Regions from separate parts of the Roseateles sp. GW821-FHT09G03 genome, predicted to be linked through region 1. Evidence: predicted binding sites of a transcription regulator. Region 1 holds the regulator's gene; the other holds the start of a gene.

Region 1 (15,330 bases):
TGTTGAACCGCTTGCGTTCCGTTTAAAACTCGATCTATACTCTCGTTCTCGCTTGAACAGCGCGACGTTCGAAACGAACTTCGAAGCGGCAACGATGAATCAAAACGGGGAGCGCAAGCTCCCCGATGAAATTCAAAAGCTGAAAAGAAGCCGGATCGAATCCCCGAAGGGGGTATAGCTCAGCTGGGAGAGCGCTTGCATGGCATGCAAGAGGTCAGCGGTTCGATCCCGCTTACCTCCACCAAACTTCAGTTTGCGTGGCGCGCGGTTCAAGAGAAGAAGGTTCAGTCCCCTTCGTCTAGAGGCCTAGGACACCACCCTTTCACGGTGGCTACAGGGGTTCGAATCCCCTAGGGGACGCCAAGTTTCGAACTTGGTTATTGACCAGAGATTGAACGAGAAAATCGAAAAATTCTTCGGAAATCGATTTGATCGTTGTCAAAATCAGGTACAGTAACGAAATCGACGCAGCGATGACATCAAGCAATTGATCGAATCAAAGCAGGAAAAGTTTGATGCGATAGATCGAAAGATCTTGAGTATCTGGAGTGGTAGTTCAGTTGGTTAGAATACCGGCCTGTCACGCCGGGGGTCGCGGGTTCGAGCCCCGTCCACTCCGCCAACACAGTTGAGACTCGGGCGGCGTACCGATTCGATGCGAAAGCATTCGGGGGTATAGCTCAGCTGGGAGAGCGCTTGCATGGCATGCAAGAGGTCAGCGGTTCGATCCCGCTTACCTCCACCAGAGCACCTTCGGGTGTGAGGTTGCAGAGTACGCGCAGTTCGAGTCAAGACAAGCAAGTCCAGTCCCCTTCGTCTAGAGGCCTAGGACACCACCCTTTCACGGTGGCTACAGGGGTTCGAATCCCCTAGGGGACGCCAAGTTCGACAAGGCTTGGCTGCATCGCGGTTCCGAAAGGTATCGATGGTTTGCAGCGAAACTTGTTCGCAAATGATATCGACGCACTCAATAGCGTCGTATCTGGAGTGGTAGTTCAGTTGGTTAGAATACCGGCCTGTCACGCCGGGGGTCGCGGGTTCGAGCCCCGTCCACTCCGCCAACATTAAAACCCTGTCGATGCAAATCGGCAGGGTTTTTTCTTTGGTGCGTTTGATTTGTCCCGTGATCAGAGATCTGGATACTCGCGCTTTCGCTGCGCCGTATAACTCCACCAATCTCGGGGAGCGTTGCCGTTCATGAAATCGACGGCGGCCATATAAGTATCCAGCACGCAGGGATCGTGTCGTTGGCCTGTGAGCTTGCAAATTCGCTGATACAGGGCGAAGGCGTCGGCGCCCACGAGATCCGCAGGTTGGCGAATTCCCATCAGTTCAAAATCCCGAACCATCGCGGGCCCGATGTTGGGAATCTGCCGCAAAGTCGCACACTCGGCGGCCGAGGCCGCCTTGGTGTGCGTCTTTCGCGCGCTCACGACGCCGCTGCCGGGATTCAGTGGAAGCCGCCGGAGCGGATCAGACCGACCGCCAGCCCTTCGATCGAAAACTCCTCATCGGAAGTGACTTCGATCGGCTCGAAGTCCGGGTTCTCGGGCAGCAGGCGGATCCCATCGGCATGACGCTGGAAGCGCTTGACGGTGACCTCTTCACCGATGCGCGCCACGACCACCTGACCATTGCGCGCTTCGCTGATCTTCTGAACGGCAAGCAGGTCGCCGTCCATGATGCCGATGTCCTTCATGCTCATGCCTTTGACGCGCAGCAGGTAGTCGGGCGCCTTCGAGAACATCGAGGGGTCGACGCTATAGTGCTGCTCGACATGTTCCTCGGCGAGGATAGGCGCGCCGGCGGCCACGCGGCCCACGAGCGGCAGCGTCAACTGCGCGAGGCTGGCCAGCGGCAACGCGAACTGGCTGTGCTCCCGGGCGCGATTGACCTGGCGCAGGGCCGTCGACGGCAGCCGGATCCCGCGGGCGGTACCGCCCACCAGTTCGATGACGCCCTTGCGCGCCAAGGCCTGCAGGTGTTCCTCGGCGGCATTGGCGGACTTGAATCCCAACTGCTGCGCGATCTCCGCGCGGGTGGGCGGCGAGCCGGTGCTCTCGATGCTGTCGCGGACCAGATCGAAGATCTGCTGTTGTCGGGCAGTGAGTTTGGGCGGTGTGTCCACGAGCAAGCCTTTATTCCATTGAGGGGCGGATGTCGAAGACGAGGCGACCTTGAGGGTTCAAAAGCCGCCTGAGAATTCATCCAGCATCTGGATTTTTATACAGGAGACGACAAATTGCAAAGTGCGGCCCAGACCCTCGTGATCATCGGGACCGGCGGGACCATCGCCGGCGCCTCCGGCAGCGCGACGGACAACGTCGGCTACAAGGCCGGCTCGCTGTCGGTCGAGTCGTTGGTGGGCGCGGTGCCCGCGTTGGCCTCGAAGGCGCTCGAGGCTGAGCAACTGGCGCAGCTCGACAGCAAGGACATGGATCACGCGACCTGGGCGCGTCTCGCGCGTCGGGTGCGGGAGCATCTGGATCGCCCCGAGGTCCGCGGCGTCGTGATCACGCACGGGACGGACACGCTCGAGGAGACGGCCTACCTGCTGCAACGCGTGCTCGCGCCGGAGAAGCCGGTCGTCCTGACGGCCGCGATGCGCCCGGCGACGGCCATTCAAGCGGACGGACCGCAGAACCTGCTCGATGCGGTGGCCGTGGCGGAGACCGCTGGCGTCCGCGGCGTCGTTGCGGTGGTCGCGGGTCAGGTCCGGTCGGGGTTGGAACTGCGCAAGACGCACACCTACCGCCTCGATGCCTTCGAGGCCGGGCCTGACGCCGGCCCGCTGGCTGTGGTGGAGGAGGGCATCGTGCGCCGCTTCCGCGATTGGCCGGAAGGCGAGGCTTTGGGCGCGAGCGTGCTGCCCGAAGACGCGTCGCGGTGGCCGTGGGTCGAGGTGCTCGCCAGTCATGCGGGCGCCGATGCGCGTTCGCTCGACGCGTGGCGCGCAGCCGGACTCCAAGGCCTGGTGTTGGCCTGTACAGGGAACGGCACGCTGAACCGGGCGCTGGAGGCGCCGGTGCAGGCGCTGAAGGATGCGGGCGTCCCGGTCTGGCGCACGACGCGTTGCGCGCAGGGACGCATCGTCGGCGCAAACGACGAGCCCGCGGCAGCACTGTCCCCGTGGGCTGCGCGCATCGAATTGCTGCTCGCACTGCTGCGGTCCCGCTGAGCTCGTCGCGCGCCGCGGCGCTCATCAACGACAAAGCGCCGGCATTGCCGGCGCTTTTTTTCATCGTGAATCCGGAGCGGGCCGGACCCGGACGATCAGACGATCGTCAGCGTGACGTCGATGTTGCCGCGCGTGGCGTTCGAGTACGGGCAGACTTCGTGCGCGTCGGCGACCAGCTTTTCCAGCGCGGCGCGGTCCATGCCCGGCACCGAGATCTTCATCGACACGGCGATGCCGAAGGCGCCCGGCTTGTTGGCGTGGGGGCCGATGCCGACTTCGCTGGTGATCGAGACTTCAGCCGGCAGGGCGACCTTGTTGCGGCCGGAGACGGCCTTCATCGCGCCGATGAAGCAGGCCGAGTAGCCCGCGGCGAACAGCTGCTCGGGGTTGGTGCCGGCGCCGTCGTCGCCGCCCAGCGCCTTGGGCGTGGACAGCTGGACCTTCAGGCGGTCGTCCGACGATTGCGCGGTGCCTTGACGGCCGCCGGTGGCGGTGGCGGTGGCGGTGTAGAGGGCTTTTTCGATGGCCATGTGAGGCTCCTTGGTGGTGATGGGTTGGGGGTGAAAACGGATGCTCGGGGTCAGGTCTTGCCATCCCCGTTGGAGGCGGCGTTATCGCGTGCCAGGTGGGTCAGTACGTTGCCACGCAATTCATGCAGGCGTCTTGTCAGCGACTCCAGTTCGGTGGGACCGCAGGCGCTGGCGCATGCCAGGTGTTCTGGGATGGCGACCGCCTGCTCACGCAAGGCGCGGCCGGCGGACGTCAGGTGGATTTCCACGCGGCGCTCATCGGCCGTTGCACGGCGGCGCTCGATGAGGCCGCTCGATTCAAGCCGTTTCAGCAGCGGGGTGAGCGTGCCGGAGTCCAGGTTCAGGCGTTGCCCCAGATCGGAGACGCTCGGCCCATCCGTCTCCCACAGCACCAGCATCACCAGGTACTGCGGATAGGTCAGGCCCAGCGGAGCCAGCAGCGGCTTGTAGAGCTTCGTCATCGCCAGCGATGTCGAATAGAGCGCGAAGCACAGTTGAACATCGAGCTTCAGCCAGTCCGTGCCCGCAGGCGCCGGCTGGTCGTGCAGGCGTGCCGTGGTGGCGGCGACCGGCGGGTTGAAGGGCTTCGTGTTCGGCATGGGATGAACTATAGCGAGCAATTCAATTGCGCACAATTGAAATGGTCTTTGAGCGCGGTTGACGGGAACTATCGGCGGCCAGGGCTGGAAGTTCCAGAAGGAACAACGCCCCGGGGACAGGTGTCGCCGGGGCGTTGTTGAACTGGAGGGGTCGGGAAGGAGCTTGTGGGGCTCAGCCCGTCGCCTGGATCGCGTCCACCTGCTCGCTGAGCTCCAGCCAACGCAGTTCGGCGGCTTCGACCTCGTCGCCGATGGCCTTCAGTCGCTTGCCAGCGTCCGCAATCTGCGCGGGCGTCCGACCGGCGCCGGACAGCTGGGCTTCCAGCGCGGCGCGCTCGTCTGCCCAGGCCTTCATGCGGGCGTCGATCTGCTCCATCTCCTTGCGCAGGGGCCGGGTCTGCTCGGACAGCTTCTGCCGGGCCTGGCCGCTGAGCTTGCGGTCGTCGCGCTTGACGGGGGCGGGCGGCACCGGCGCGGCCGCCACGGGCGCCGCAACCACCGGCGCAGGGGCAGGTGTTGCGCTGCTGGCGCGCGCGCTGCGCAGCGCCAGCTTGGCCTCTTCCTTCGCGATCTTCGCGGCTTCCTTGGAACGGTCCAGCAGCCAGCGCTGGTAGTCGTCCAGGTCGCCGTCGAAGGGCGCGAGCTTGCCGTCGGCCACCAGCCAGAACTCGTCGCAGACCTCGCGCAGCAGCGCGCGGTCATGGCTGACGAGCATGACGGTGCCTTCGAACTCGTTGAGCGCCATCGACAGCGCCTCGCGGGTCTGCAGGTCCAGATGGTTGGTCGGCTCGTCCAGCAGCAGCAGGTTGGGGCGTTGCCAGACCAGCATCGCCAGCACCAGCCGGGCCTTCTCGCCGCCGGACAGGCTGCCCACTTCCTGGTTTACCATGTCGCCGACGAAGCGGAACTGGCCGAGGAAGTCGCGCAGCTCCTGCTCGCGGGCGTTCGGGCTGACTTCCTTGGCCAGGCGGATCATGTGCATCAGCGGGCCTTCATCAGGCCGCAGCACGTCCATCTCCTGCTGCGCGAAGTAGCCGATCGACAGGCCCTTGCCCTCGGTGATCGTGCCGCCCATCGCGCGCTGCATGCGCGCCACCGTCTTCACGAAGGTCGACTTGCCCTGGCCGTTGGCGCCCAGGATGCCGAAGCGCTGGCCGGCCAGCACCGAGCGGTCGATGCCGCGCACGATGACCTTCTCGCCTTCGTCGGTGTCGTAACCGACGGAGACGGTATCGAACATCAGCATCGGATTGGGCAGGTTCAGCGGCTCGCGGAACTCGAAGCTGAAGTCCGACGCCGTCAGCACCGGCGCGAGGCGTTCCATGCGTTCCAGTGCCTTCACGCGGCTCTGTGCCTGCTTGGCCTTGCTGGCCTTGGCCTTGAAGCGGTCGATGAACTTCTGCAGATGCGCCATGCGCTCCTGCTGTTTGCTGAAGGCCTGCTGCTGCTGGAGCATGCGCTCGGCGCGCATCGACTCGAAGGCCGTGTAGTTGCCGCCGTAGCGGTGCAGCTTGGCCTCGTCCAGATGCAGCGTGACCTTGGTGATCGCGTCCAGGAATTCGCGGTCATGGCTGATGATGATCATCGTGCCTTCATAACGCTGCAGCCACGCTTCCAGCCAGACCAGGGCGTCCAGGTCCAAGTGGTTGGTGGGCTCGTCCAGCAGCATCAGGTCGGACGGGCACATCAGCGCGCGCGCCAGCTGCAGCCGCATGCGCCAGCCGCCGGAGAAACTGTTGACCGGCGCATCGACCTGCGCGCCCTTGAAGCCCAGGCCCATCATCAGCGCCTGCGCGCGGGCGGGGGCGTCGAGGCTGCCGGCGTCCATCAGTTGCGCGTAGGCATCGGCGATGGCGTGGCCGTCGTCGGCGGCTTCGGCCTCGGCCAGCGCCTGCCGCGCGGCCATCAGGCGGACGTCGCCTTCCAGCACGAACTCGGTGGCCGGCATGTCGGTCTCGGGCATGTGCTGCGCCACTTCGGCGAGCGCCCAGTGGCGCGGGATCTCCACGTCGCCCTTGTCGCTGTGCAGGCGGTCGGTCAGCAGCGAGAACAGGCTGGACTTGCCCGCGCCGTTGCGGCCCACCAGGCCGACCTTCTCGCCGGGTTGCAGCACGACGCTCGCGTCATCGAGAACGACCTTGGTGCCGCGGCGCAGCACGATGTTGCGCAGCGTGATCATGGGGAAACTCCTTGTTCGTCGTCATGGCCGAAGCCCGCGGCGACCAGCGCCTCGCGGGTCAGCAGCAGGACCTGGTCTTCGCCGGCGGAGGTCTCCAGCCAGGCGGATTCAAGCTGTGGGAAAGCGGCTTCGAAAAACTCGCGCTCGTTGCCGATCTCGAGGACCAGCACCGCGTGCGGCTTCATCTGGCCGGGTGCTGCGGACAGCAGCGTGCGGATGAAGTCCATGCCGTCCGTGCCGCCCGCGAGGGCGAGCTCGGGTTCGGCGCGGTACTCGTGCGGCAGCGCCGCCATCGACGTGCTGTTCACGTACGGCGGATTGCAGAGAATCAGGTCGTACGGTCCCTGCGCCGGCGCGAGGCCGTCGCCCAGCAGCAGCCGGATGCGCTCGCCGAGCTGATGACGTTCGACGTTGATCGCCGCGACCGCGAGCGCCTCGGCGCTCAGGTCGATGGCGTCGACCGCCACGTCCGGCCAGGCCATCGCGGCCAGCACGGCCAGGCTGCCGTTGCCGGTGCACAGGTCCAGCACGCGGCTTGTCTGGTCCGACAGCCATGCGTCGATGGTCGCGTCGGCGAGCAGCTCGGCGATGAAGCTGCGCGGCACGATGGCACGCTCGTCGACGTAGAAGGGCACGCCCTGCAGCCACGCTTCGCGCGTCAGGTAGGCGGCGGGTTTGCGCGTCGCGATGCGTTCGGCGACCAGCGCCTCGACCTTCGCGCGACCCGCGTCGTCGACGGCATCGGCTTCGTGCGCGTCGAGCGCATCCAGCGGCAGGTCCAGCGCCCACAGGCTCAGCCAGGCGGCCTCGTCGAAGGCGTTCGTCGTGCCGTGCCCAAACGAAACGCCCGCCTCACGGAGGCGGGCGGCCTGGGCCTCGATCAATTCCAACAGCGTCACAGCAGCAGATTCTCCAGGGTGCGTCGGTAGATGCGCGTCAGGGGCGCGATCTGATCCAACGGCACGAATTCGTCGATCTTGTGGATGCTCGCATTGAGCGGTCCGAATTCCACCACCTGCGGGCAGAGCTTGGCGATGAAGCGCCCGTCCGAAGTGCCCCCGGTCGTGGACAACTCGGCCGTCACGCCCGTCTCCGCCGCGATCGCCGCGCTGATCGCCGCCGACAACTCGCCCACCGGTGTCAGGAAGGGTTCGCCGGACAGTGACCAGTCCAACACGTACTCGAGCCCGTGGCGGTCCAGCAGCGCATGCACCCGTTGGCGCAGCGCGCCCGGCGTCGATTCGGTCGAGAAGCGGAAGTTGAAGTCCACCACCATCTCTCCGGGGATCACGTTGCCGGCACCGGTGCCGGCGGCGATGTTGGAGATCTGGAAGGTCGTCGGCGGGAAGTAGGCGTTGCCATTATCCCATTCGCTCACGGCCAGCTCGGCCAGCGCCGGCGCGGCCTGATGGACGGGGTTGCGCGCCAGGTGCGGGTAGGCGACGTGGCCCTGCACGCCGATCACGCGCAGCTTGCCGGACAGCGAGCCGCGGCGGCCGTTCTTGACGGTGTCGCCGAGGCGCTCGACCGAGGTCGGTTCGCCGACGATGCAGTAGTCGAGCCGTTCGCCGCGCGCGCGCAGGCGCTCGACGCAGACGACGGTGCCGTCACGCGCCGGACCTTCCTCGTCGCTGGTGAGCAGGAAGGCGACGCTGCCGCGATGATCCGGATGCATCGCCGCGAAGTCTTCCGCGGCGACGACCATCGCCGCCAGCGAAGTCTTCATGTCCGCCGCGCCACGTCCGTACAGGCGGTCGCCGCGCACGGTGGGAACAAACGGATCGCTGGTCCACTTCGCGAGATCGCCGGTGGGCACCACGTCGGTATGGCCGGCGAAGACCAGCAGCGGGCCATCCGCCGACTGTCCGCGGCGCACGGCCCACAGGTTGCCGACGCGGAAATCGTCCGGCCCGCTGTCCATGCGTTCCAGGGTGAAACCGGCCGCGGCCAGCCGCGCGCCGATCAGTTCCAGGCAACCGGCATCGGCCGGCGTCACCGACGGGCGGGCGATCAGCTGCTCCAGCAGCGCGAGGGTCAGGTCGTCCATCAGTCGGTGGGGGTCGGCGGCGCGGTCAGCGCATCAGGGCTTCAGCCCGGCTGCACGTCCAGCGTGATGGACGTGAAGTTGGCGGTGTCCTCGGCCGGCTCTTCCTTCTTCGGCGCGCCGGGACCGCCGGGCTTGACGCCGGGACCGTCGTTCTGCAGACGCCAGAGCAGGTTGGTCGGCGAGTCGGCGAAGGCCAGGCCTTCCTCGCGCGTGATCGTGCCCTCGGTGATGAGGCGGGCGAAGTGCTCCTCGAAGCTTTGCGAGCCCTCGGCCATCGACTTCTCCATCGCCTCCTTGACGCCGGCGAAGTCCCCTTGCTCGATCAGTTCGGCGACCAGCTTGGTGTTCAGCAGGATCTCCGTGACCGGGACGCGGCCGCCCGCGGCGGCGCGCACCAGGCGCTGAGAGACCACCGCCTTCAGGCCGGCGCCCAGGTCGTTCAGCATCGCCGGACGCGATTCCGGCGTGTAGAAGGACATGATCCGGTTCAGCGCGTGGTAGCTGTTGTTGCCGTGCAGCGTGGCGACGACCAGGTGACCGGACAGCGCGTACGAGATCGCGGCCGTCATCGTCTCGCGATCGCGGATCTCGCCGATCAGGATGCAGTCCGGCGCCTGGCGCAGCGCGTTCTTCAGCGCGATCTGCAGCGACGCGGTGTCGCGGCCGACCTCGCGCTGGTTGACCAGCGAGCGCTTGTTGGTGAACAGGTATTCCAGCGGATCCTCGATCGTGAGGATGTGGCCGGTCATCGTCTGGTTGCGGTGCTCCAGCATCGACGCGAGCGTGGTGCTCTTGCCGGTGCCGGTCGCGCCCACCATCAGGATCAGGCCGCGCTTCTCGGTGATCAGCTTGGCCAGGATGGGCGGCAGGCCCAGGCTGTCCAGCGTCGGGATGACGTGCGGGATGTGCCGGAACACCGCCGCGATCGAGCCGCGCTGGCGGAAGCCCGACAGCCGGAAGCTGCCGACCTTGGGGATGGAGACCGCCAGGTTCAGCTCGCCGTTGGTGTCCAGCTCGGACATGTGCTGCGCGTCCACGACCTCGGAGATCAGCGCGCGCGGCTGGGCCGGGGTCAGGAGTTGATCCGACAGCTGCAGCATCTGCCCGTTGATCCGGATCAGCACCGGCATGTTGGCCGACAGGTAGGTGTCGGATGCGCCTTTCTCGGCCATCAGGCGCAGGATGCGCTCCATGTTTCCCGTGCTCATGCGGTCTCCTCCAGACGGATGATCTTCTTCGGCGTGGCGTCGTGAGGCTCGTGGCCTCAGGCGCGCAGCAGTTCGTTGATGGATGTCTTCGCGCGCGTGCCCGCGTCGACCTTCTTCACGATGATCGCGGCGTACAGGCTGTACTTGTCGTTCTTCGGCAGGCTGCCGCTGATGACGACGGAACCGGCCGGGACGCGGCCGTACGAGACGGTGTCCGTCTCGCGGTCGTAGATCGGGGTGCTCTGGCCGATGTAGACGCCCATCGAGATGACCGAGTTCTCCTCGACGATCACGCCCTCGACGATCTCCGAGCGGGCGCCGATGAAGCAGTTGTCCTCGATGATGGTCGGGTTGGCCTGCAGCGGCTCCAGCACGCCGCCGATGCCGACGCCGCCGGACAGGTGGACGTGCTTGCCGATCTGCGCGCAGGAGCCGACGGTGGCCCAGGTGTCGACCATCGTGCCTTCGTCGACGTAGGCGCCGATGTTGACGTAGGACGGCATCAGCACGACGTTCTTCGCCATGAAGCTGCCGCGGCGGGCGACGGCCGGAGGCACGACGCGCACGCCGGCGGCGCGCAGCTGTTCATCGGATTGGCCGCCGAACTTGGTCGGGACCTTGTCGAAGAAGGTCATGTCGCCGGCGCCCATCTGGCGGTTGTCGTTCAGGCGGAAGGACAGCAGCACGGCCTTCTTGACCCACTGGTGCACGGTCCATTCACCGACGGCCTTGCGCTCGGCCACGCGCAGCGTGCCGGCGTCCAGGCCGGCGATCACTTCGTCCACCGCGGCCCGCACTTCGGGGCTGTTGGCGGAGGTCAGGTTGGCGCGGCCTTCCCAGGCGAGGTCGATGATGGATTGCAGGTCTTGCGTCATGGTGCGGAGGGGTTCGGAAGGAGGGTGGATTCGAGGCGGATGCTTGAAGCGGTAGCGTGAAGCGGATCGTGGGGCGGACCGGCGGGGCCGGATCAGGCGGACGTCTTGAGTGGCTTCACGAAGGAGACGATGCGGCGGGCGGCTTCCAGGCATTCGGCCTGCTCGGCCACCAGCGCCAGGCGGATGCGGCCGGCGCCGGGGTTGATCCCATGGGCGTCGCGGGCCAGCAGGCTGCCGGGCAGAACGCCGACATTGTATTGAGCGAGCAGCCCCTGGGCGAAGCCAATATCGTTACCGTCTGGCACGGCCGCCCACAGGTAGAAACCCGCGTCGGGCAGGGCGACGTCCAGCACCTCGGCCAATAGCGGCGTGACGGCGGCGAACTTGGCGCGGTACTGCGCGCGGTTGGCGATGACGTGGTCCTCGTCGTTCCAGGCGGCGATGCTGGCGGCCTGGATCATCGGGTTCATCGCCGAGCCGTGATAGGTCCGGTACAGCAGGAAGCGCTTGATCCATGCGGCGTCGCCGGCGACGAAGCCCGAGCGCATGCCGGGCACGTTGGAGCGCTTGGACAGGCTGGTGAACGCGATCAGGTTGCGGAAGTCCGGACGGCCCAGCTGCGCGGCGGCCTGCAGGCCCGACAGCGGGGCGGCGTCGGGGCCGTCGCGGAAGTAGATCTCGGAGTAGCACTCGTCGGAGGCGATCACGAAGCCGTAGCGGTCGCTGAGCTCGAACAGCGTCTGCCATTCGGACAGCGGCATGACGGCGCCGGTCGGGTTGCCCGGCGAGCAGACGTACAGCAGCTGCGTGCGCGACCAGGTCGCCTCGTCGATCTGCGACCAGTCGGGGGCGAAGTTGCGGGCGGGGTCGGAGTTCGCGAAGGCGGGTGTCGCGCCGGCGAGCAGCGCGGCGCCTTCATAGATCTGATAGAACGGATTGGGGCAGACGACGGTCGCGCCGGGGCGGGACGGATCGATCACCACCTGCGCGAGGGCGAACAGCGCCTCCCGCGAACCGTTGACCGGCAGGATCTGCGTGGCGGGATCCAGGCTCAACGCATAACGCCGCTGCAGCCAGCCGGCGATGGCCTCGCGCAGCGGCAGTTGACCGGCGGTGGCGGGATAGCCCGACAGCCCCTTGAGGTTGGCCATCAGCGCGTCTTCGACCAGCTTGGGCGCCGGGTGTTTCGGCTCGCCGATGCCGAGCGAGATCGGCCGGAATTCGGGGTTGGGAACGATGCCCTTGGTCAGGGCGCTCAGCCGCTCGAACGGGTAGGGGTTCAGCAGCGCCAGGCGGGGATTGACCGGCGGGTTGACCGGCTGCGAAGCAGGGGTGGAGCTCATGCGCGGAATCATAGGGCGACGGGACGCCGCCCCTGGTACTTACGTCGACAACGCAGACTTGCCGATCAGAGTGAACCGCGGCATCCGGGCGCGCCACAGCGGCACGTCAGGCGACCCTCGTGATGCGTGAGGCCGTAGTCGACGGTGATCTCGTCGCCGGCATGCAGATCGCGCAGCGCGAAGAAGCTGATCTCGCCGTCCTCGACCTGGATGCGGGCGTTCGGCGAGCAACTGTGGTTGGTGAACCGCATCGCATCCTGCGAGCGGCTCGCGTCGATCGCCCGCGCCGGCGACAGTTCCACCAGCATCAGCCGCTGGCTTTCCTGCGCGCGGCGGCGCGCTTCGGCGACGGTGATCGACTCGCCGGTCAGCAGCCCGAGCCGCGTGCCGGCGGGGATGGCCTCGGCCGCGAACACGCCGTAGCCGTCGATGCGGCTGCGCCTGAGCGTCACCGCGACGAACTGGGTGTCCGCGTCATAGGCGAGGGCCATCCGGTGATGTCCGGCGAGGTCGGCTCAGCGCAGCAGGCCGGTCTCGAAGCCGTGCGCCGGCAGGTCCACCGCGGGCAGCGGCTTCCAGCCCTTCTTGCGGTGCTCGGTCACGACGTTCGTGTAGATGCCGCCGCGCACGTACCACTTGGCGGTGATGCGGATGAAGCGCGGGTTCGTGACCTTCACGATGTCCTCGAGGATGGTGTTGGTCACCTTCTCGTGGAACGCGCCTTCGTCGCGGTAGCTCCAGAAGTACATCTTCAGGCTCTTGAGCTCGACGCAGTACTGGTCCGCGATCATGTCGATCGTGAAGTGAGCGAAGTCCGGCTGGCCGGTCAGCGGGCAGTGGCAGGTGAACTCGGGGATCTGGAACTGGATGACGTAGTCGCGTTCCGGGGCCGGGTTGGGGAAGACGTGGATCTCCTTGCTCGGACGGCTCGGCGGATTGGGCGGCATGTCGCGCATCTTGGGCGGGACGGCGGTGTCCGGCTTGACGTGTTTGGCGGCCTTGATCGGCTCGACGAACTTCAGGGCCTTGGAGGCCTTGGGAGCCTTCGACGCCTTGGCGTTGGAAGAGGAAACGGCAGCCGGTGCGGCCGGCTTGGCGGAGGAGGTCTTGGCCATGTGGAATCGAGAGTGGGGCGGTCGCTGCTTCAGAGGGCGGCGGCGGCCGGAATGCGAAGGGCGCGATGGTATCATCCGCCGCGAATCGAGCGCCCCGTCAAGGGGCGTTTCCACAATCAAATCAAAGGCTTAGATCACGTGAGGGCTGTGATGTCCGGTGATCCCACCCGATGCGACTGAACTCGATCAAGCTCTCGGGCTTCAAGTCCTTTGCCGATCCGACGACCTTCCAGCTGCCCGGGCAGCTGGTCGGCGTGGTCGGCCCCAACGGCTGCGGCAAGTCCAACATCATGGACGCGGTGCGCTGGGTGCTGGGCGAAAGCAAGGCCAGCGAACTGCGCGGCGAGTCCATGCAGGACGTGATCTTCAACGGCTCGGGCAACCGCAAGCCGGCGAGCCGCTCCAGCGTGGAACTGGTGTTCGACAACACCAGCGCCCGCGCCGGCGGTCAGTGGAACCAGTTCACCGAGATCGCCGTCAAGCGCGTCCTGACCCGCGACGGCACCAGCAGCTACTTCATCAACAACCAGCCAGTGCGCCGCCGCGACGTGCAGGACGTGTTCCTCGGCACCGGCCTGGGACCGCGCGCCTACGCCATCATCGGCCAGGGCACGATCAGCCGGATCATCGAATCCAAGCCTGAGGAACTGCGCATGTTCCTCGAGGAGGCCGCCGGCGTCTCCAAGTACAAGGAACGCAGACGCGAGACGGAACTCCGGCTGCGCGACACGCGCGAGAACCTGACCCGCGTCGAGGACATCCTCCGCGAGCTCAACAACAACCTCGAGAAGCTGGAGCGCCAGGCCGAGGTCGCCGCGAACTACCGCAACCTGCAGGAGCAGGGCACGCTGAAGCTGCACCAGCTGTGGTTCCTGAAGCATCGCGACGCGGCCGGCGAGGCCACGCGGGTGAAGACCGAGCACTCGGAGGCCGTGAACGCGCTCGAGGCCAAGATGGCCGAGCTGCGCCAGCTCGAGGCCGAGCTGGAGACCATCCGCCAGGCCCACTACGGCGCCGGCGACGATCTGCACGCCGCGCAGGGCCGCATGGCCGAGGCGCAGATGGAGGTCAGCCGGCTCGAGGAACGCATCCGCTACGTCGTCGAAGGCCGCCAGCGGCTGGAGCAGCGGCTGCTCGAACTGCAGGCGCAGAACCAGCAGTGGCAGGACCGCGCGGAGCAGGCGCAGGTCGAACTCGAGGACGTCGCCACCCAGATCGCCCAGGCCGAGGAGCAGAGCGAGATCCTCGCCGCCCAGGCCGAGGAACAGGCGATGAAGCTGCCCGACGTCGAGGACCAGGTGCGCGCCGCGCAAGGCCGCGCCAACGAGCAGCGCACCCAGGTGACGCAGGTCCAGCAGCAGATCCAGGTGCTGGCCGCGGAGAGCCGCAGCGTCGACGAACAGCTCAAGGGCCTGCGCGGCCGCCGCGAGCGCCTCGCGCAGGAACGCCAGGGCCTGGCCGCGCCGCAGCACGACAAGCTCGACGAGGTGAAGCGCCTGTCGGTCGCCGCCGACGAGCAGCAGGCCGTCGCCGACGCGCGTCTGGCGGAGCTCGCCGAAGCCGCGCCCGCCGCCGACGAGGCCCGTCAGCAGGCGCAGCGCGAATCGCAGCAGCAGGCCGCGAAGCTGACGGACATCGTCGCCCGCCTGACCGCGCTGCGCGCGCTGCAGGAGAAGGTGCAGACCGAAGGCAAGCTCAAGCCCTGGCTGGCCAAGCACGGCCTGCAGGACATCAAGGGCCTGTGGACGCAGCTGCACATCACGCCGGGCTGGGAGAACGCCCTCGAAGCCGCGATGCGCGAGCGCATGGGCGCGCTGTCGGTCGGCCGGCTGGAGACGGTGCAGGCCTTCGCCTCCGATCCGCCGCCGGCGCGGCTGGCCTTCTATTCGCTGCCCAGCGGCGAGATCGTCAACACGCACCGCGCGCTGTCGCCGCTGAGCGACCTGCTCAAGCTGGAGTCCAACGGCCTGAAGGCGCTGCTGAACGACTGGCTGGAGGGCATCTACACGGCGGAGTCCATCGGCGACGCGCTGGCGCAGCGCCCGAAGCTGACTCACGGCGAACTGATCATGACCCGCGAGGGCCACGCGGTGAGCCAGTTCGCGGTGAGCTTCTACGCGCCGGACAGCGAGACCGCCGGCCTGCTGGCCCGCGCGCAGGAGATCGAGAACCTCGAGCGCGAGCAGCGCGCGCAGACCCTGATCGCCGACGAGTCGCGCGCCCAGTCCGTGCGGGCCGAGGCGGTCTACACGGATG
Region 2 (15,330 bases), 240 kb from region 1:
CGATGGTCGGCAGGTCGACCGAGGTCAGCATGAAGCGGCCCGCGCCGTACTCGAAGGTCTGCGCGCCCAGCACGACCTGCTTGCGCCCCTGGACCACCAGCGACAGGCTGGGTTCATAAAGCACCGACACCGGCGGACAGAAGGCATCGCGGCGGTGGAAGGACAAGCCGGGAACACCATCGTCGACATCGCCCGCATGGGGCAGGCTGCGCAGGATGCGCTGCGCCAGACGCGAACGCGCGTCCGCCTGCGCGTCGTCAGGGAGTGGCCGCTGCGCAAGCGGGGAAAGATTCGGGAGCGACATGGCCGGCATCGTGCCGCCCGGTCCGTCGCGGGGCAAGCGCTCGCCGGCCGAGCGAGAGAAACGGGCAAGAGCGAGGAAGGATCGAGCTAACGGCATCGGGGCGCGCGACCGGACGATGCGGGCATTCCATTGCTCCATGAACGGACCACCCATGCACACGATCGGATACGCCGCGCAGAACGCGCACAGCCCGCTGGCGCCCTTCCCTTTCGAACGCCGCGCGCTTCGCGCCAACGACGTCGCCCTCGAGGTCCTCTACTGCGGGGTCTGCCACTCCGACCTGCACCAGACCCGCGACGACTGGAAGGAATGGGGGCCGACGCGCTACCCCTGCGTCCCTGGCCATGAGGTCATCGGGCGCGTCGTCGCCGTGGGCCCCGGCGTGACGCGTCACGCGGTCGGCGACAGGGTGGCCGTCGGCACCATCGTCGACAGCTGCCAGCACTGCGACCAGTGCCATCGCGGCGAGGAGCAGCTCTGCCGCGAGTTCCCCACGGTCACCTACAACGGACAGGACCGGGTGGACGGCACGACGACCTTCGGCGGCTATTCGAAGCACCTGGTCGTGCGCGAGGAGTTCGTGCTCAGGCTGCCTGCCGGACTGGATGCCTCGCGCGCCGGTCCGCTGCTCTGCGCGGGCATCACGGTCTATTCGCCGCTGCGCCAGTGGAATGTCGGACCTGGAAGCCGTGTCGGCGTGATCGGCGTTGGCGGCCTCGGCCATCTGGCCGTCAGGCTGGCGGTGGGACTCGGCGCGACGGTGACCGTGCTCACCCGCTCCGAAGCCAAGGCTGCCGAGGCGCACGCGCTGGGCGCGGATCGCGTCCTCGTGTCCACCTCCGCCGAGGCCATGGCCACGGCGGCGTCCAGCTTCGACCTGCTCATCGACACGATTCCCGTGCGGCATGACCTGTCCCCGTACCTGGGTCTGCTCGACGTCGAGGGCGTGCTGGTGATCGTCGGCAATCTCGGCGCCATGGAGGGCTTCAGTTCGCTGCCCCTGATCATCGGCCGCCGCCGCATCACCGGCTCGCCGGCCGGCGGCATCGCGCAGACGCAGGAGATGCTCGACTTCTGCGCCCGGAAGAACATCCTTCCCGACTGCGAGCTGATCGCCATCGACGCCATCAACGAGGCCTTCCATCGCATGGAACGGGGCGACGTCCGCTACCGGTTCGTGATCGACATGGCGTCGCTGGCGCGCGCTTGAGCCGGGTCCCCGCCGGCGGAGGAATGCCAGGACCACAGAAGGGCGGAGAGGTGGCGCCAATGGCTGTATATTCATACAGTATTAGCCGTATCCCCCATGCCATGGACCTCTCCCGCAAGCTCGCCATCCTGGCGGACGCCGCCAAGTACGACGCGTCCTGCGCCTCCAGCGGCACGGACCAGCGCGACTCCCGCGGCGGGACCGGCATCGGCTCGACCGAGGGCATGGGCATCTGCCACAGCTATGCGCCCGACGGGCGCTGCATCTCGCTGCTGAAGATCCTGCTGACCAACCATTGCCAGTACGACTGCCTGTACTGCGTGAACCGGTCGTCGAGCAACGTGGCCCGCGCGAAGTTCAGCGTCGAGGAGGTCGTGGCCCTGACGCTGGACTTCTACCGGCGCAACACCATCGAGGGCCTCTTCCTCAGCAGCGGCATCATCAAGAGCCCGGACTTCACGATGGAGCAGGTCGTGCGCGTCGCCCAGGTGCTGCGCGAGGAGCACGACTTTCGCGGCTACATCCATCTGAAGACGATCCCCGATGCCAGCGAGGAACTGCTGCGTCGCGCGGGCCGGTATGCCGACCGGCTCAGCATCAATGTCGAGCTGCCGACCGACGACAGCCTGAAGGACCTGGCCCCTGAGAAGGACACCGCCGCCATCCATCGGTCGATGGGCCGGCTGCGGCTGCACATCGACGAGGCGAAGGCGGCGCACCAGGCCGTGGCCGAGGCACCGATCCGCGTGCTGCCGGGTGCCGCCGCGCGTCCTGCCCGTCCGCCGCGCTTCGCGCCCGCAGGCCAGAGCACGCAGATGATCGTCGGCGCCGATGCCAGCGACGATCGCAGCATCCTGCGCAGCAGCGCCGCGTTGTATGGGCGCTTCCGGATGCGGCGCGTCTACTACTCGGCCTTCAGCCCCATCCCCGATGCGGCGCGGGCGCTGCCGTTGAAGGCGCCGCCGCTGGTGCGCGAGCATCGGCTCTACCAGGCCGACTGGCTGATGCGCTTCTACGGCTTTGATCACGAGGAGATCGTCGACGACGGCACCGGCCTGCTGCGGCTCGACGTCGATCCCAAGCACGCCTGGGCGCTCGCGCATCCGGAGCGCTTCCCGGTCGACCTCAACCTGGCGCCGCGCGAGATGCTGCTGCGCGTGCCGGGACTCGGCGTCGGCTCGGTCGACAAGCTGCTCGTGGCGCGCCGCGTCCGCCGTCTGCGCGCTGAAGACTTGAAGCAGATGAAGGTGCCCGCGCGCAAGGTGCTGCCGTTCGTCATCGTCGATGGCCACAGACCCGGTGCCATGCTGTCGGCCCCGACGTTCCTGGCCGCGCGTTCTGTAGCGCCAACAGGTGCTGCAGCGACGTCGAGTGCCACAGGCCCGACAAGCCCGACAAGCCCGACGAGCCCGACGAGCCCGACAACTGCGCTCGCGATGGCCATGCCGACGCAGATGGGTCTGTTCTGATGGTCCGCGTTCAGCTCGACGGTCCCATCGATCTCGATGGTTTCCGCCAGGCGGCGAAGCGGCTGATGGCGCTCGGCATCGCGCCCGACGATGTCGTCTGGAACACGGGCCACGAGGCGGGCGGCCTATGGGGCGAGGACGCTCACGAGAACGGACCCGCCCTCGCGGAGCGACCGTTTGAGCAGGACGCGCCAGCCGCAGGGACCTCGCCGGCCGCGTTCACCGTTCCCGCGACCTTCCTGTCGCTGTGTCGCACCGCCCTCCTCCACGCCGAGCCTCAGCGGTTCACGCTGCTCTACCGGATGTTCTTCCGCCTGAAGACCGAGCCCGGCTACTGGCGCGACACGCTGGACGCGGACCGCCGTCGCGCGGAGCGCCTCGAACGCGAGGTCCGGCACGAGATTCACAAGACGCATGCGTTCGTCCGCTTCGTGCCCGTCGAGGATGCCGATGGCGAGCGCCTCGTCGCCTGGTTCGAGCCGACGCACCACACACTCGAGGCCGCCGCGCCGTTCTTCGCCCGGCGCTTCGCCAACCTGCGATGGGCGATCCTGTCGCCACGGTGCTCGGTGTCCTGGGACGACGCGTCGCTGCAGGTCGGCCCCGGCGGGCGGCGCGAGGACGCGCCGCCGCAGGACGCAGGCGCCGAGCTCTGGCTGACCTACTACCGCAGCATCTTCAATCCCGCGCGGCTGAAGGTCGCGATGATGGAACGCGAGATGCCGCGCCGCTACTGGGCGAACCTGCCGGAGGCGGCCTTGATCGAGCCGCTGGTCGCGCAGGCCGAAGGCCGCGTTCAGACGATGCTGGAAGCCGGACCGACCCCGCCGCGCCGCATCCGCGAGATCGAACGCCCGCGCAACGCCAGCGCTGCGACCCCGGCGATCAGCATCGCCCAGGTCGACGGCTCCGGCACGGGCGACGGCACCGCCGACAGCGCGTAGTTGAAGCCCGACGCCGAGGACACCGCGTAGTCGACGAGGTTGCCCCTCCAGTCGCTGACCTGCGAGATGCCGCCCCAGTAGATCGTCGGCGCATTCGCGGCCAGGGCGGCCGTCGCCGACGGCCCCGCGGCGTTCAGGAGGCTGTTCATCTCCAGGTAGAAGTCCATGGCTGTCGCGTGCCCCGCGGAGATCGCCGCGGAGAAGCTGTAGACCGCGTACACGTTGCCGATGTCGCCGACGTTCCAGTGACTGGCCGTGCTGACGCTGCCGTCATGCGCCAGCGTCGTCGTGCTGTCCCAACTGGTCGTGTAGAAGCCGTCGAGCTGGTGGACGAAGGTCCAGTCCAGCGATCCCGCCGGCGTCCCGCCGCCCGTGCCCGGCGTCATCGAAGCCGACGTGCCGCCCGCGATCACGATGTTGTAGTGGACGATCAGTTCCGGGTCGAAGCTGCCGTCCTTGCGGGTGAAGGTGAGCGCGTCGGTCTGGTACGCGCTCATCGAGGTCGACGAGGTGCCGCTGCCCGCGACGCTCGTGGCGAGGCTGCCCGACAGATAGCCCGGGCCCAGCCGGGTCGAGGCCGACGCGGCCGAGCGGAAGGCATTGCCGGACGCATCGATGCCGTTCTCGGTCGCCGAGGCGTTCAGCCATCCCGGGGTGCCATGGTTGGACCGGCTGTCGGTCGCCTGGCCGGCGTGCACGTCGATGGTCTGTTCCGGCCCGGCGGGCGGATTGAATTGCGCCTGCGCCTGGGGCGCGACGGCCCACAAGAGTGCGGCAAGGAAAAGCGGTTTCATGAGGGAACTGCCTGCGAAAGACGTGCGAAGCACGAGAGAACCGACGCGAGCAATCGAGGCGCCCATGGCGGCGCTGTGCTGTCCCGGACTCCGGGGGCGCCGAACGGCGCCGCAGGAAAAACGAACGGCACGGCCGCCGCGTCCGGATAAGAACGCCGCTTGCCCCGTCCCTTTCGGGATGACACCCCTTCCATGATTTCAAGGAGATCCCCATGGAAACGCAGGAACTGCATCGCGGACGCCTCATCGACCACCTTCAGCTCGTCGTGCGGGATCTGCCCGCCAGCCGGAAGTTCTACGAGGCGATCCTGCCCCCGCTGGGCGTGCCGATCGGCGGCTCCGGCGACGACTACTTCTGGGCCGACGAGCTGTTCGTGTCGACCGCGGACAGCCAGGCCGCGCAAGGGCACCTGACCGGTCGTCATCACCTGGCCTTCCAGGCCAAGGACCGCGCGGCCGTCGACGCCTTCCACAAGACCGCGCTGGCCAACGGCGGCACCGACAACGGCGCGCCCGGCGAGCGTCCCTACCACCCGGGCTACTACGCGGCGTTCGTGCTCGACCCGGACGGCAACAACATCGAAGCCGTCTTCCACGGCGAGGCCACGCGCAGCGCGGCGTCGGTGAAGGTGACGTTCTGAGCGCTCGAACTTCTGGTCATCCAGGAGCACAAAGCATCGCCTGCGTCTGGATGGCTGTCGCTCGACCTACCGCTAAAGCGCATGGCTTCAACGAACGTCACCATGCTGCCGCCATCGGACTTAAAACGATTTGAGCTCGGTTCCTCAGAGCCCATCGAGGACGAACCGCCTTCCGACGAGATGGAGGCCCAGCAGGATCGCGGACTGGACGACCTGCCGCCCGAACTGCTGGAGCAGATTGCCGAGCACGTGCCGACGCGATCGTTGCAGGCCCTGGCGTGCATGAACACGCGCATGGGAAACATCGTCGACCGGCAGTATTTGAAGAGGCAGCAGACGCTCCGACAAGACATCGAGCGCTTCTCATGGACGTCCGGGCTGGACGACTTCCGGTCGCTGCTGTTTCTCATCCGACGTCTTCCGCGCGAGGATCAGGCCGCGCCGCTCCAGGCGCTATGTGCCCGCCTTGATCGATTGACCGAGGCTGAACGCAAGCTGGCCGCGGCAGCAGTTCTGAGGGACACGGCCGGGTTGCCTGAACGCCTGGTCAGTCAGTTGAGTGTCCTGGCGATCCACGGTTCGGCCGCCAGTGCCGTCATTGCTGGTGAGCCGATCCTTGACATCGCGATCTGCTTTGGAATTCGCAACACCGATGACTTGGTCCGGCTGGCCGTCAGCCACGGTCCCATCCAGGCAGCACTCGATGCAGGCGAAGACAGTGCGGCGCTCCTGAAGCGCTATCAAATTCCTGGCCACCAGCAACCGCTGAAATCCTCATCGCCGCACCTGAATCGTTTTCGAGGGGTGCAGGATCCCGCGCTCTACATGGCCCGTTTGCAGCAAACCCGTCGCGCTGTCCGCCAGGGCGAACCTGTGGACGCGGCTGTGAATCGATGCTTCGAAGGGGTCAACTTCCGCGCCGCCGATCGAGGTGGCCTTGTGCTGTGCGCGGTCGACGGTGTCGCCGGGGAAGCCGTCGTCCGTGGGCAGAACATCGATGCCATCGCCCAGAAGCATGGCATTGACACCGAGAGCGGACGCATGGAGCTGGAACGCCTCGCCTGCACCGGCGCTGCCGGTGAAAAAGCCTTGGCAGGAGAAAACGTGGCAGCCCTGGCGCGACACCATGGCATTCGATCCGTGCCCTACCAGTTGGCGCTGATGGGCGTGGCGATGAGAGGCGCACCAGGCGACGAGGTCAGAACGGGCAAGAAGACCGTGGAACAGATGACCCGCGAACATGGCCTCGAGCTCTCACAGATCGCGGACGCCATGGAGGAAGGAAAGACATCTCCCGGATGGCTCGACGGATTTCCAGGGACCTACTTCGTAGCGATGAGTGATTTGTCCTACCGCGCACCAGGCCCAGCCGAGTTTCTGGAGCACGAGGTCAAGTTAGGCAGAACGTCCTCCGTACCAAGGATCTGAGCCATCCGCCGGGCACTTTCACGTGCTCACTTCTTGTCCACCTTGTTCTTCGCCGTCGCCGCCGCGGCGGGTGTCTGCGCGGGCGCAGGCGACGCCGTCTTTGCGGCTGATTCGTCGATCAGCTGCCGCATCATCGCCGTCGCGCGCGCGTTCTTCGGGTCCACGCGCAGGCACTTCTGCAGCACCATGATCGCGCCGGACTTGTCGATCGCCGCGAGCTTCTCGGCCTTGCGCACGTAGAGGTCGGCCAGCAGGCGCTTCGCCGACGGATCGTTGCGGTCCAGCGGCGCGCGTTTCTCCAGCAGACGGATCGGCTCGTCGACCTCGCCCTGCGCGGCCAGCATCGCGATGTGCTCCAGCTCGTTGCGGTCCGGACCGGCGGCCGCGGCCTGGGACTGGGCTGACTCCTTCGCCGGCGCGCCCGAGGTCGCCGCCTGCGCCTTCGCGGGCGGCGCCGGTTTCGCCGCGACCGGCGGCGGCGCGGCCTTGCGCAGCGTCACGCGCGCCGGCTTGCCGAGGTAGCTCTTCTGGTTGCGTTCCTTCTCGAGCGCGCGCAGCGCGTCGGCCGCCGCCTCGTTGTCCGGCTGCAGCGACAACGCCGCGAGGTACTGCGTGGTCGCGCCGTCGAGGTCGCCCCGCTTGTGCGCGGCCTTGGCCTTGTCCAGGCGCTCGCTCACGCCGCTGTCGATCTGCTGCCGCGTCGCGGCCAGGCTGTCGCGGTAGCCGGCGTTGTCCGGGCGCAGGACGGTCAGCGCCTCCCAGGTCCACGCGGCGTCGGCCAGCTGGCCGTCCTTCGTCAGCTCCTGCGCGCGCTGGACCTGCGCCTGCTCGAACGCCGACGGCGGCGCGCCCGCGGTCCCTTCCGGGTTGCGCAAGGCGCCGGGACCGCCGGTACAGGCCGCCAGCGCGGCGGCCATCACCAGGGCCAGTGCAACGGCCGCCCTCATGGGGTCTGCCCGATGCGTCGGCTGGTCTGCAGCCGGGCCTTGAAGGCCTCGAGGTCGTGGTCGCCGAAGATCATCGTGCGGCGCAGCATCAGCGGCTGCGCATAGAAGGCGTTGCCGCCGGGGTTGACGGTCACCGCCAGCGTGTACTTCTGGCGCGTCAACGCGTCCAGCACCAGCTCGTTGGCGTCGCCGTAGGGATAGGCGTAATGGCGGACCTGGCCGGCCGTGCCGAGCTTCTGCTCGATCAGGTCGCGCGGGCCGGCGGTCTCGGTGTCGAGGTTGCGCTTGTAGCGCTCCTCGTTCTCGCCGGTGGTGCGTTCGATCAGGTTGCGGTGCGACTTCGAATGCGACTGGATGTCCATCAGCCCCGAGGCCTGCATCTCCGCCAACTGCGGCCAGCTCACCGCGTCGCCGCCCGCGCCGACGAAGTCGGTGTAGACGAACATCGTCGCCGGCAGGCCGAGCTTGCGCAGCACCGGGAAGGCGAGCTTGTAGACCGACTCGTAGCCGTCGTCGAAGGTGATCACCACGGCCTTGGGCGGCAGCGGCTCCTTGCCGTCGAGGTAGCCCGCGAGCTGCGACAGCTTGACGACGCGGTAGTCGTTCTTCGCGAGCCATTCCATCTGCGCCGCGAAGTTGCCCTGCGACACGGCCATCTTGCCGCCCACCGTGCCGAGCCGGTGGTAGCAGAGGATGGGCACGGTCTGGAAGGCGCCGGCGTGCACACCGACGGGGTTCATCGGCTTGAGCGGCACGATCAGCGGCTGGCCCGGCTCGGCCTTGGTGGCGCCGGCGTTGGCCTCGCTGATCTGCCAGTCGCGGTCCTCGCTGCCGAGCAGCCGGCCGGCGATGCCGCGCAGCGATTCACCGGCCACCGGCACGTAGATCAGCAGGCGGTCGCTGCGCGCGACGATCTCGCCGTTGGTCGCGGTCGTCGGCGCCTTCACGGGCGCAGGCTCGTTGAGCGGCGGCATCGCGGTCGGTGTCGTGACGCAACCGGTCAGCGCGAGCATCGCAGCCACCGCAACGATGACAGCGCCGCCAAGCATCGGACGACGCGGTGGGACTCCCTCTCCCGCTTGCGGGAGAGGGCGGGGGTGAGGGCCAGCGGCCGGCGAAGTACCGCTGGCCATGAATCCTTGCAACACGGACATCAGGCGGCTCCCGGCGTCGACGGTGGCACCGGCGGCGCGGGCTGCGTCTGCTCGTCCGCAGGCGCGGCGGAAACCGGCGCCTTGGGATCGGGCTGAGCGGACTGAGCGGACTCAGCGGCCTGCTGTCTCGCTGCGGCCAGCGCGCCGGACTTGCGCCCGATCGTCGTCGGCGCCTCGGCCTTGGCGGCGGAGGCCGCCAGCGCCTGCTTGTCCTGCAGCGCCTGCGCCATGCGGTCGAAGGCGGCATAGAGCAGGCCGAATTCATCCTTGCGCTGTTCACGGATGCGGAAGTCGACGCGGCCGCGGCCGATCTCGTCCAGCGCTTCCACGACCAGCTTGATGGGCCGCGAGAACCAGTTGGCGACGAAGAACATCGCGATCGCGACCGCCAGCACCGTCGTCACCGCGAGCACCGCCATCAGCGTGCGCGACAGCCGCGCGACGCTTTCCAGCGGGCGTTCCGGCAGGCCCAGCGCGACGCGCCCCACGGTCTTGTCCTGGAAGGTGATCGGCGAATCGAAGCCCAGGATCGCCGCGCCGCCCGCCGCGTGATACCGCGTGCGCTTGACGGCGCCCTGCTCGCCCAGCGTCTCGCCCGGCGGCGCCTGATACGGCTTGCCGACGGTGTCGGGCAGGCTGGACGCCGCGACCACACCGGCGCGGTCGATGACGGTGACGCTCTCGAAGTCGCCCGTCTTCATGATCTCCTGCAGCGAGACATCGACGGAGACCCAGTCCTCGCCGAGCGCCGCGGTGGCGTTCTGCGCGGCGATGAAGCGCGACAGCGCGGTGCCGTAGTCGGCCACCTGCTGCATCAGCGCCGCGTTCTGGCGCTGGCTGATGATGGAGCCGCTCACGGCCATCACGATGGCGACGATGCCGGCCATCATCGCGGCCCACTTCACGCGCAGCGGGATCAGCTTGGAGCGGCCCTTGTTGCGCGCCTCCTCGTCGATCTCGCCCAGCACCTTGACCAGCGCATCGGCCAGCTCCGCGCCGGTCTGGAAGCGGTTGTCCGGCGCCTTGGCCATGCAGCGGTCGACGACGCGCCGCAGCGACGCGGGGATCTCCGGTCGCAGCTTGTTCAGCGGCGTCGGGTCGTCCTTGGCGATCTTGAGCGCCAGGCTCACCACGCTGTCGCCGGTGAACGGGCGCACGCCGGTGAGCATCTGGTACAGCACGATGCCGACCGAGAACAGGTCCGAGCGCCCGTCGATCTTCTCGCCGTTCATCTGTTCGGGGGCCATATATTGCGGCGTGCCGAGCACGTCGCCGACGCGGGTGCGCTGCTCCCCCTTGGTCGACTCCATGTGGGCGATGCCGAAGTCCATCACCTTGATGTCGAGCGTGCCGCGCACGCGGGCGATGTTGCCGGGCTTGATGTCGCGGTGGACGATGCCGCGCTTGTGCGCGTAGTCGAGCGCGCGCGCCAGCTGGATGGCCATCACGACGGTGTCGCGGATGGGCAGCGGCGTGCCGGGTTCGAGCAGGTCGGCCAGCGGCTCGCCGTCGAGCAGCTCCATGGCCATGTAGGGCCGGCCGTCGACCTCGCCCACGTCGTGCACGGTGACGATGTTGGGGTGCGAGAGGCTGCCGGAGGCGCGCGCCTCGCGCAGGAAGCGGGCGTGGTATTCCTCGTCCTCGCACAGCGAGGCGTGCAGGAACTTGATCGCCACGTCGCGGCCGATGCTCGGATCGTGGGCCTTGAACACGCTGGCCATGCCGCCGCGGCCGATGCGGTCCAGCACCTGGAAGCGGCCGACCTGGCGCACGGGGGCCTCGTTGCTCGCGACCTTCGCGGCGAGCGTGCCGCCCGGCAGCGTGCCGGTGGAGGGGCGACGGTCGGGCTCCGGCGGCATCGCGCGCAGCGCCGCCACCGCGGCCGCCGCATCGGGATCGAGCACGGTCTCGGCGAATTCGGAGGCGCCGAATTCGGATTCCTCGGCATCGGCCACGGGCGCGATGAACGCGGGAGGCACCGATGCCACGGGCGGCGCCACTGGCGGTGCGACCGGCGCGGCAGGCGGCGTCACCTCGGGAACCGGAGGCGCAACGGGAGGCTTGGCGGCAGACTCGACAGCGGGTGGCTTCGAAACGACCGGCTTCGCGGCCGGAGCAATCACGGTCTCGTTGCCAGTCGCCGCGGTCGGCGGGAGGGAGGCGGCCGGCGTCGTAGGCGTCGAGGACGCCGAGGGCGTAGCCGGCGGCGTGGCCTTGGCGGTGGGTGGCAGTGCCGCCGCGGAAACGATCACCGTTTCATTGCCCGTGGGCTCGATGTCCGCGAACGTCTTGGCGGCTGCGGCGGGCGGCTCGACCGGCGCGGGAGGGGTCACGGGCTGGGCGGGCGCCGGAGGCGTGGGAGCAGATGTCACGGAAGCGGTTTCGGCGGGAACGATGGATTCAGCGGCAGGCGTCGGCGGAACGGGTTTCTCGGCGGGTGCGCGCGGGGTCAGCAGCGGGGCGGGCGCGATGACGGTGTGGTCGGTATCGACGGGGATGTCGGCCGGTTTGCGGCCGGCGCGCATCGAGAAGGTGTCGGGGAACGTCGGATCGATGAAGCTGATCTCGCGCTCGTGCTGGACGGTCTCGGGGCCGTCGTCGTGGGGCGGCTCGGGGGCGGGTTCCGGGGCCCGGGCGGGCACGGCGCGATTGGCGGCGGTGTCCGGGGGCATGCGGTCGAGCGGCGCGCCGGCCGGCACGATGCGTGTCGCGTCCGGATCGAACGTGGAATCGTCGGCCGCCGCCGGCGCGTTGCCCGGCTTGGCCGAGCGGGGATTGCCTTCTTTTCGTGACATCGAACGCCTCGCCGCGGCGAGGATCGCCGCCCAATGCGCATCGTCCCTGTCACGGGGATCGGGGGCAATGAACGAAAGTCACGACGCGCCTGTGGCAGATCAGGGCCGCAGGCGGTGCAGCCATTCGCGTGTCGCCTCTTCGTCCGGGAAACCCGGCAACGGAAAGAGGTTGTCCACCAGCCACGGCGTGAGCAGCCCGTTCACGCGTCGATAGGGGCTCAGGTCCGCCTCGCGGTTCATGTCTCCCTCCAGGGGCTCGGCAGCGGCCTGGACCAGCAGCCCGGCACCGATGCGCGCGGCGCCCGGGTGGCCCGAAAGCGTCCGGGCCGCGTCCGGGTCCCGTGCCAGCAGCGCGTCGCCGACGTAGGTCAGCCATTGCGCGCCCTTGAGCTCGGTCTGCAGGTTCTCCTTCTCGGCGATCAGGTCGCTCAGCGACACGCCGGCGTGCCGCATCACATGGGCGTGGAGCGCCTTGCCGCGCGCGCGGTTGATGTCGTTGTGGTCGAAGTTGAGCGCCAGCCCCCCATAGCCGTGCAGGAAACCCGATCGACCGACGGCATCCGCGACCCAGTCCCGAAGGCGCTGGGCCGGTTCGGTGACCGGCATATGGAACTGCAGGTAGCCGACGATCTGGCCGTCGTAGCTCGGGGAACACGAGTACTTGAGCGCCCACGGGCCGACGCCGTCCCCGACTTCCCCTGAGTCGATCACGATGGACAGGTCCGCGCGCTGTCGCGCGGCATCCTCCGCCAGCGTCCGCAGCTTCTGCGCCGTCGTCGCCGACACGGCCTGATTGCGGCGCGCGCTGCCTGCACGCACCCAGCGTGCCTGCGGCAGCACCCGCTCCAGGCTAGCGAGCAAGGCCGGCAGCACGCCCTCCGCCGCGGGACCGGTGTCGAAGAACAAGGTGGCGCCCAGCGTGCGCAACGCCAGCACTTCATCGCCATCTTTGAAAACGATCGTCTCTTCCTGTGGGTTCATCGGGTCGATTGTCCTGTCGCCGGCGCCGCTCGCGGCGTCGCCGTTTCTATGGTCTCTCTGTCGTCTACTTGGTATAGCCCTGGCATCCGCAGTCCTCGGGCGTCATGGGCGTGGGATCCTGGCCGGGCGGCTTCGAGATCCGACGATACGCGGAGATCTGGTCGTCGGTGAACTTGTCGCGCTTGCCGGGACCGAGGATCTTCTCGTAACTGAACTTGGCGTCGAAGATCTGCCGCTTGCCGGCGCGGTCGATGACCAGGTCTGGAAAACGCACTGTCTTCTGCCAGGGGTGCTCCTTGAACAGCGAGCACACCTGACGGATGAACTTGCGGGAAGGCTCACCGGCGGCATTCAGCTCGATCGGCGGGTGCGAGCCGTTGAGTGAGAGCAGCGAGTTGACCAGCTTGTCCAGCACGTTGCCTTCCATCATCGGCTCGATGGGCACGGGCGGTTTCTTCAGATCGGTGGGCATGAAGTAGGGCTGTTCCGGCGAGACTCCGTCCCCGAGCTTGCCCTCCTGCTTCAGCTTGTTCAGGCGGTCCTCGAAGTCCTTGGACGCACGGCCGGATCCGCGCAGCTTGCCCTTGTCGTACTCGGCCTGCGTCTCGCACAGCGCCTGGCAGATCGCGTTGGCTTCGGCCTCCGTCAGACCCGCGTCCATCAACGCCTGCTGCACGACGCCGGCCAGATTGGCCGCGTTCTCGTGGTTGTGGAACATCTTGTCCGTCAACCGCGCGGCGCCCTTCCCATTCAGGTTGACGTCGAACGAATACAGGATCCAGGTCGCCTCCTTCATGAAGGTACTGGATTTGACACCGCCGAGCGTGCCCGCGTTGTCGCCATTGGACATCGCGAACTTCGAGCCCTTGATGGCGGCCATCGTCTTGTCGCCCTTGACGGTGGTCGTCCCGTCGGACAGCGTCACCGACTGGGCGATGTTGGGATAGGGGATCGGCACCGGGCCGCCGGGGCTCGGTGTCTTGCAGACGTCGGGGATGGTGGCGACGCTGATGCCGTTGCTGAACTTGTGCACCAGCGAGTTGACGGTGCCGTTGACCTTGATGGTGACCGGCATGTCTCAGTCCCCCCCGCCCAGCCGTTGCAGCAGCCGCTGCTGCCGCCACGCCGGCGCATCCACCGGGAACAGCGGCGTGCCCGGCCGCAGCAGGCACAGGTGCAGCGCCGCGAGCGCCCTCGCCCGCTGCCGTCCGCCGTGCAGCACGCGCAGGCAGTGCACCTCGCTCAGCGGCTGGCCGAGGAAGAGCCGGCCGTCCGGCGACAAGGCCGGCAGCCGCGACTGGTGCGCCAGCCACCAGGCCCGCACCTGCTCGACGTGCGGCCACGGCAGCGCAACATCCACCGGCACCTCGACGTCGTCGTCCTCCGGATCCTCGTTGGGGCCTTCCTCGAAGTCCTCCGGCGGCGGCGCCTCCAGGCCGTCGGTGTTCACGTCGGCGCCGGCGATCAGGCAGAAGGCCTCCAGCGCGATGCGCGCCGACGCGGGCCGGGTCATCTGGTCGATCAGCCACGGCACGTAACGCAACTGGCCCGAGAGCCCCGCGCCGATGATGCGCAGCCGCGCCGCGCCGGCCATCGTTTCCGCCTCCACCAGCAGACGGTGGCCCTCCTGCACCGGCAGCGACAGCACCGCCAGCCGGAACGCGTCCATCTGACGCGTGCCCGGCCGCAGCGCGGCGCCGGTCAGCGCGGCCAGCGCCTTGCCCCGATCGCCCAGCAGCACGCCGGACCACAAGGCCCAGTAGCGCGGCTCGCTCTTCTCGTCGCCGATCAGCTCGAGCACCGGCTCCAGCCCCTCGACGCGCCCGAGTTCGCCCGCCAGCCGCAGCGCCCGCGCGCGTTCGCCCGCGTTGGTCGAGCGCATCGACACCGACCAGCGCTCGCCCGCGTCCAGCCGGTGCGCGCCATAGGCCTCCAGCGTCAGCCGCCGGCTCAGCGAATCGTCGGCCGGCATCAGCGCCTCGGCCTTCAGCGCCTCGTTGGCGCCGACCCAGCCCAGCGCCGAGGCAAGACCTGGCGCCGCCTCGGGCGCTTCCCGGGCGCGCCGCACCAGCGGCAGCCAATCGTCCGGACGCCCGTTGAGCGCCAGCACCCCGGCGACGAAGAAATCCTCCGCGCAGTCGTTGACCAGCGCGGCCTGGCACGGCGGCCAGGCCTCGTCGCCGGCCTCGACCAGCCCGTCGATCTGCGCGGCCAGCTGCTCGTCCAGATCGGCGAACTGCTGCGGCGAGTAATGCGGCGCGTCGAGCGCGTCGCGCCGCTGCGTCCACAGGAACGCGGCCTCGTCGCGGTAGGTCTCGATCTGGTCGGTGGTCACCGGCGCGGGCAGACCGGCCTCGTAGCGGGCGTTGTCCATCGTCATGCCCGCTCCGTCACGTCGGCGCGGATCACCGCCGCGCCGCGCCCGCCGCCGTCCGAGCTGCCCCACAGCAGCGTCAGCGGTCCCTTCGCATGCCCCTTGCGGCAGGCGGAAGCCGCCAGCAGCAGATGCAGCGGCAAGCCCGCCGCGCCCACGTCGCCCCAGCAGTCCGCCGGCGCGAGGAAGTCGGTCGGGTCCCGCAACCGGTCGCGCACGCGCAGCCCGCTGAAGCCGTATTCATCGGCGCGGTACGCCTCTCCGTTCATGTCGCAGACCACGTTGTCGA

Evidence for each region. Region 1 encodes LexA, which represses DNA repair genes until DNA is damaged. Its sites were predicted from a motif close to ACTGTATNNNNATACAGT; they were not measured.
Region 2: a site for LexA is predicted at 1,577-1,594, ahead of AC07OZ_RS03160 (putative DNA modification/repair radical SAM protein). Genes of this name have one in related genera too.

The regions. Positions count from the first base shown of each region.
Region 1 covers NZ_JBWKOK010000001.1:457,146-472,475, forward strand. Annotated here, with positions in the region: gene gltX (glutamate--tRNA ligase) at 1-26, shown strand, start outside; tRNA gene AC07OZ_RS02040 (tRNA-Ala) at 169-244, shown strand; tRNA gene AC07OZ_RS02045 (tRNA-Glu) at 288-363, shown strand; tRNA gene AC07OZ_RS02050 (tRNA-Asp) at 546-622, shown strand; tRNA gene AC07OZ_RS02055 (tRNA-Ala) at 670-745, shown strand; tRNA gene AC07OZ_RS02060 (tRNA-Glu) at 807-882, shown strand; tRNA gene AC07OZ_RS02065 (tRNA-Asp) at 985-1,061, shown strand; gene AC07OZ_RS02070 (helix-hairpin-helix domain-containing protein) at 1,128-1,433, opposite strand; gene lexA (transcriptional repressor LexA) at 1,451-2,128, opposite strand; gene AC07OZ_RS02080 (asparaginase) at 2,243-3,178, shown strand; gene AC07OZ_RS02085 (organic hydroperoxide resistance protein) at 3,274-3,708, opposite strand; gene AC07OZ_RS02090 (MarR family winged helix-turn-helix transcriptional regulator) at 3,759-4,307, opposite strand; gene AC07OZ_RS02095 (ATP-binding cassette domain-containing protein) at 4,480-6,486, opposite strand; gene prmB (50S ribosomal protein L3 N(5)-glutamine methyltransferase) at 6,483-7,385, opposite strand; gene dapE (succinyl-diaminopimelate desuccinylase) at 7,382-8,533, opposite strand; gene AC07OZ_RS02110 (PilT/PilU family type 4a pilus ATPase) at 8,575-9,741, opposite strand; gene dapD (2,3,4,5-tetrahydropyridine-2,6-dicarboxylate N-succinyltransferase) at 9,798-10,616, opposite strand; gene dapC (succinyldiaminopimelate transaminase) at 10,709-11,959, opposite strand; gene AC07OZ_RS02125 (SET domain-containing protein) at 12,025-12,450, opposite strand; gene queF (preQ(1) synthase) at 12,475-12,906, opposite strand; gene smc (chromosome segregation protein SMC) at 13,245-15,330, shown strand, end outside.
Region 2 covers NZ_JBWKOK010000001.1:692,214-707,543, reverse strand. Annotated here, with positions in the region: gene AC07OZ_RS03170 (AraC family transcriptional regulator) at 1-304, opposite strand, end outside; gene AC07OZ_RS03165 (NAD(P)-dependent alcohol dehydrogenase) at 456-1,514, shown strand; gene AC07OZ_RS03160 (putative DNA modification/repair radical SAM protein) at 1,616-2,983, shown strand; gene AC07OZ_RS03155 (TIGR03915 family putative DNA repair protein) at 2,983-3,927, shown strand; partial or broken gene AC07OZ_RS03150 (hypothetical protein) at 3,864-4,076, opposite strand; gene AC07OZ_RS03145 (VOC family protein) at 4,934-5,362, shown strand; gene AC07OZ_RS03140 (F-box protein) at 5,444-6,790, shown strand; gene AC07OZ_RS03135 (hypothetical protein) at 6,817-7,737, opposite strand; gene AC07OZ_RS03130 (polysaccharide deacetylase family protein) at 7,734-8,786, opposite strand; gene AC07OZ_RS03125 (protein kinase domain-containing protein) at 8,891-11,686, opposite strand; gene AC07OZ_RS03120 (type VI immunity family protein) at 11,786-12,667, opposite strand; gene AC07OZ_RS03115 (DUF4150 domain-containing protein) at 12,732-13,742, opposite strand; gene AC07OZ_RS03110 (TIGR02270 family protein) at 13,746-15,047, opposite strand; gene AC07OZ_RS03105 (beta-ketoacyl synthase N-terminal-like domain-containing protein) at 15,044-15,330, opposite strand, start outside.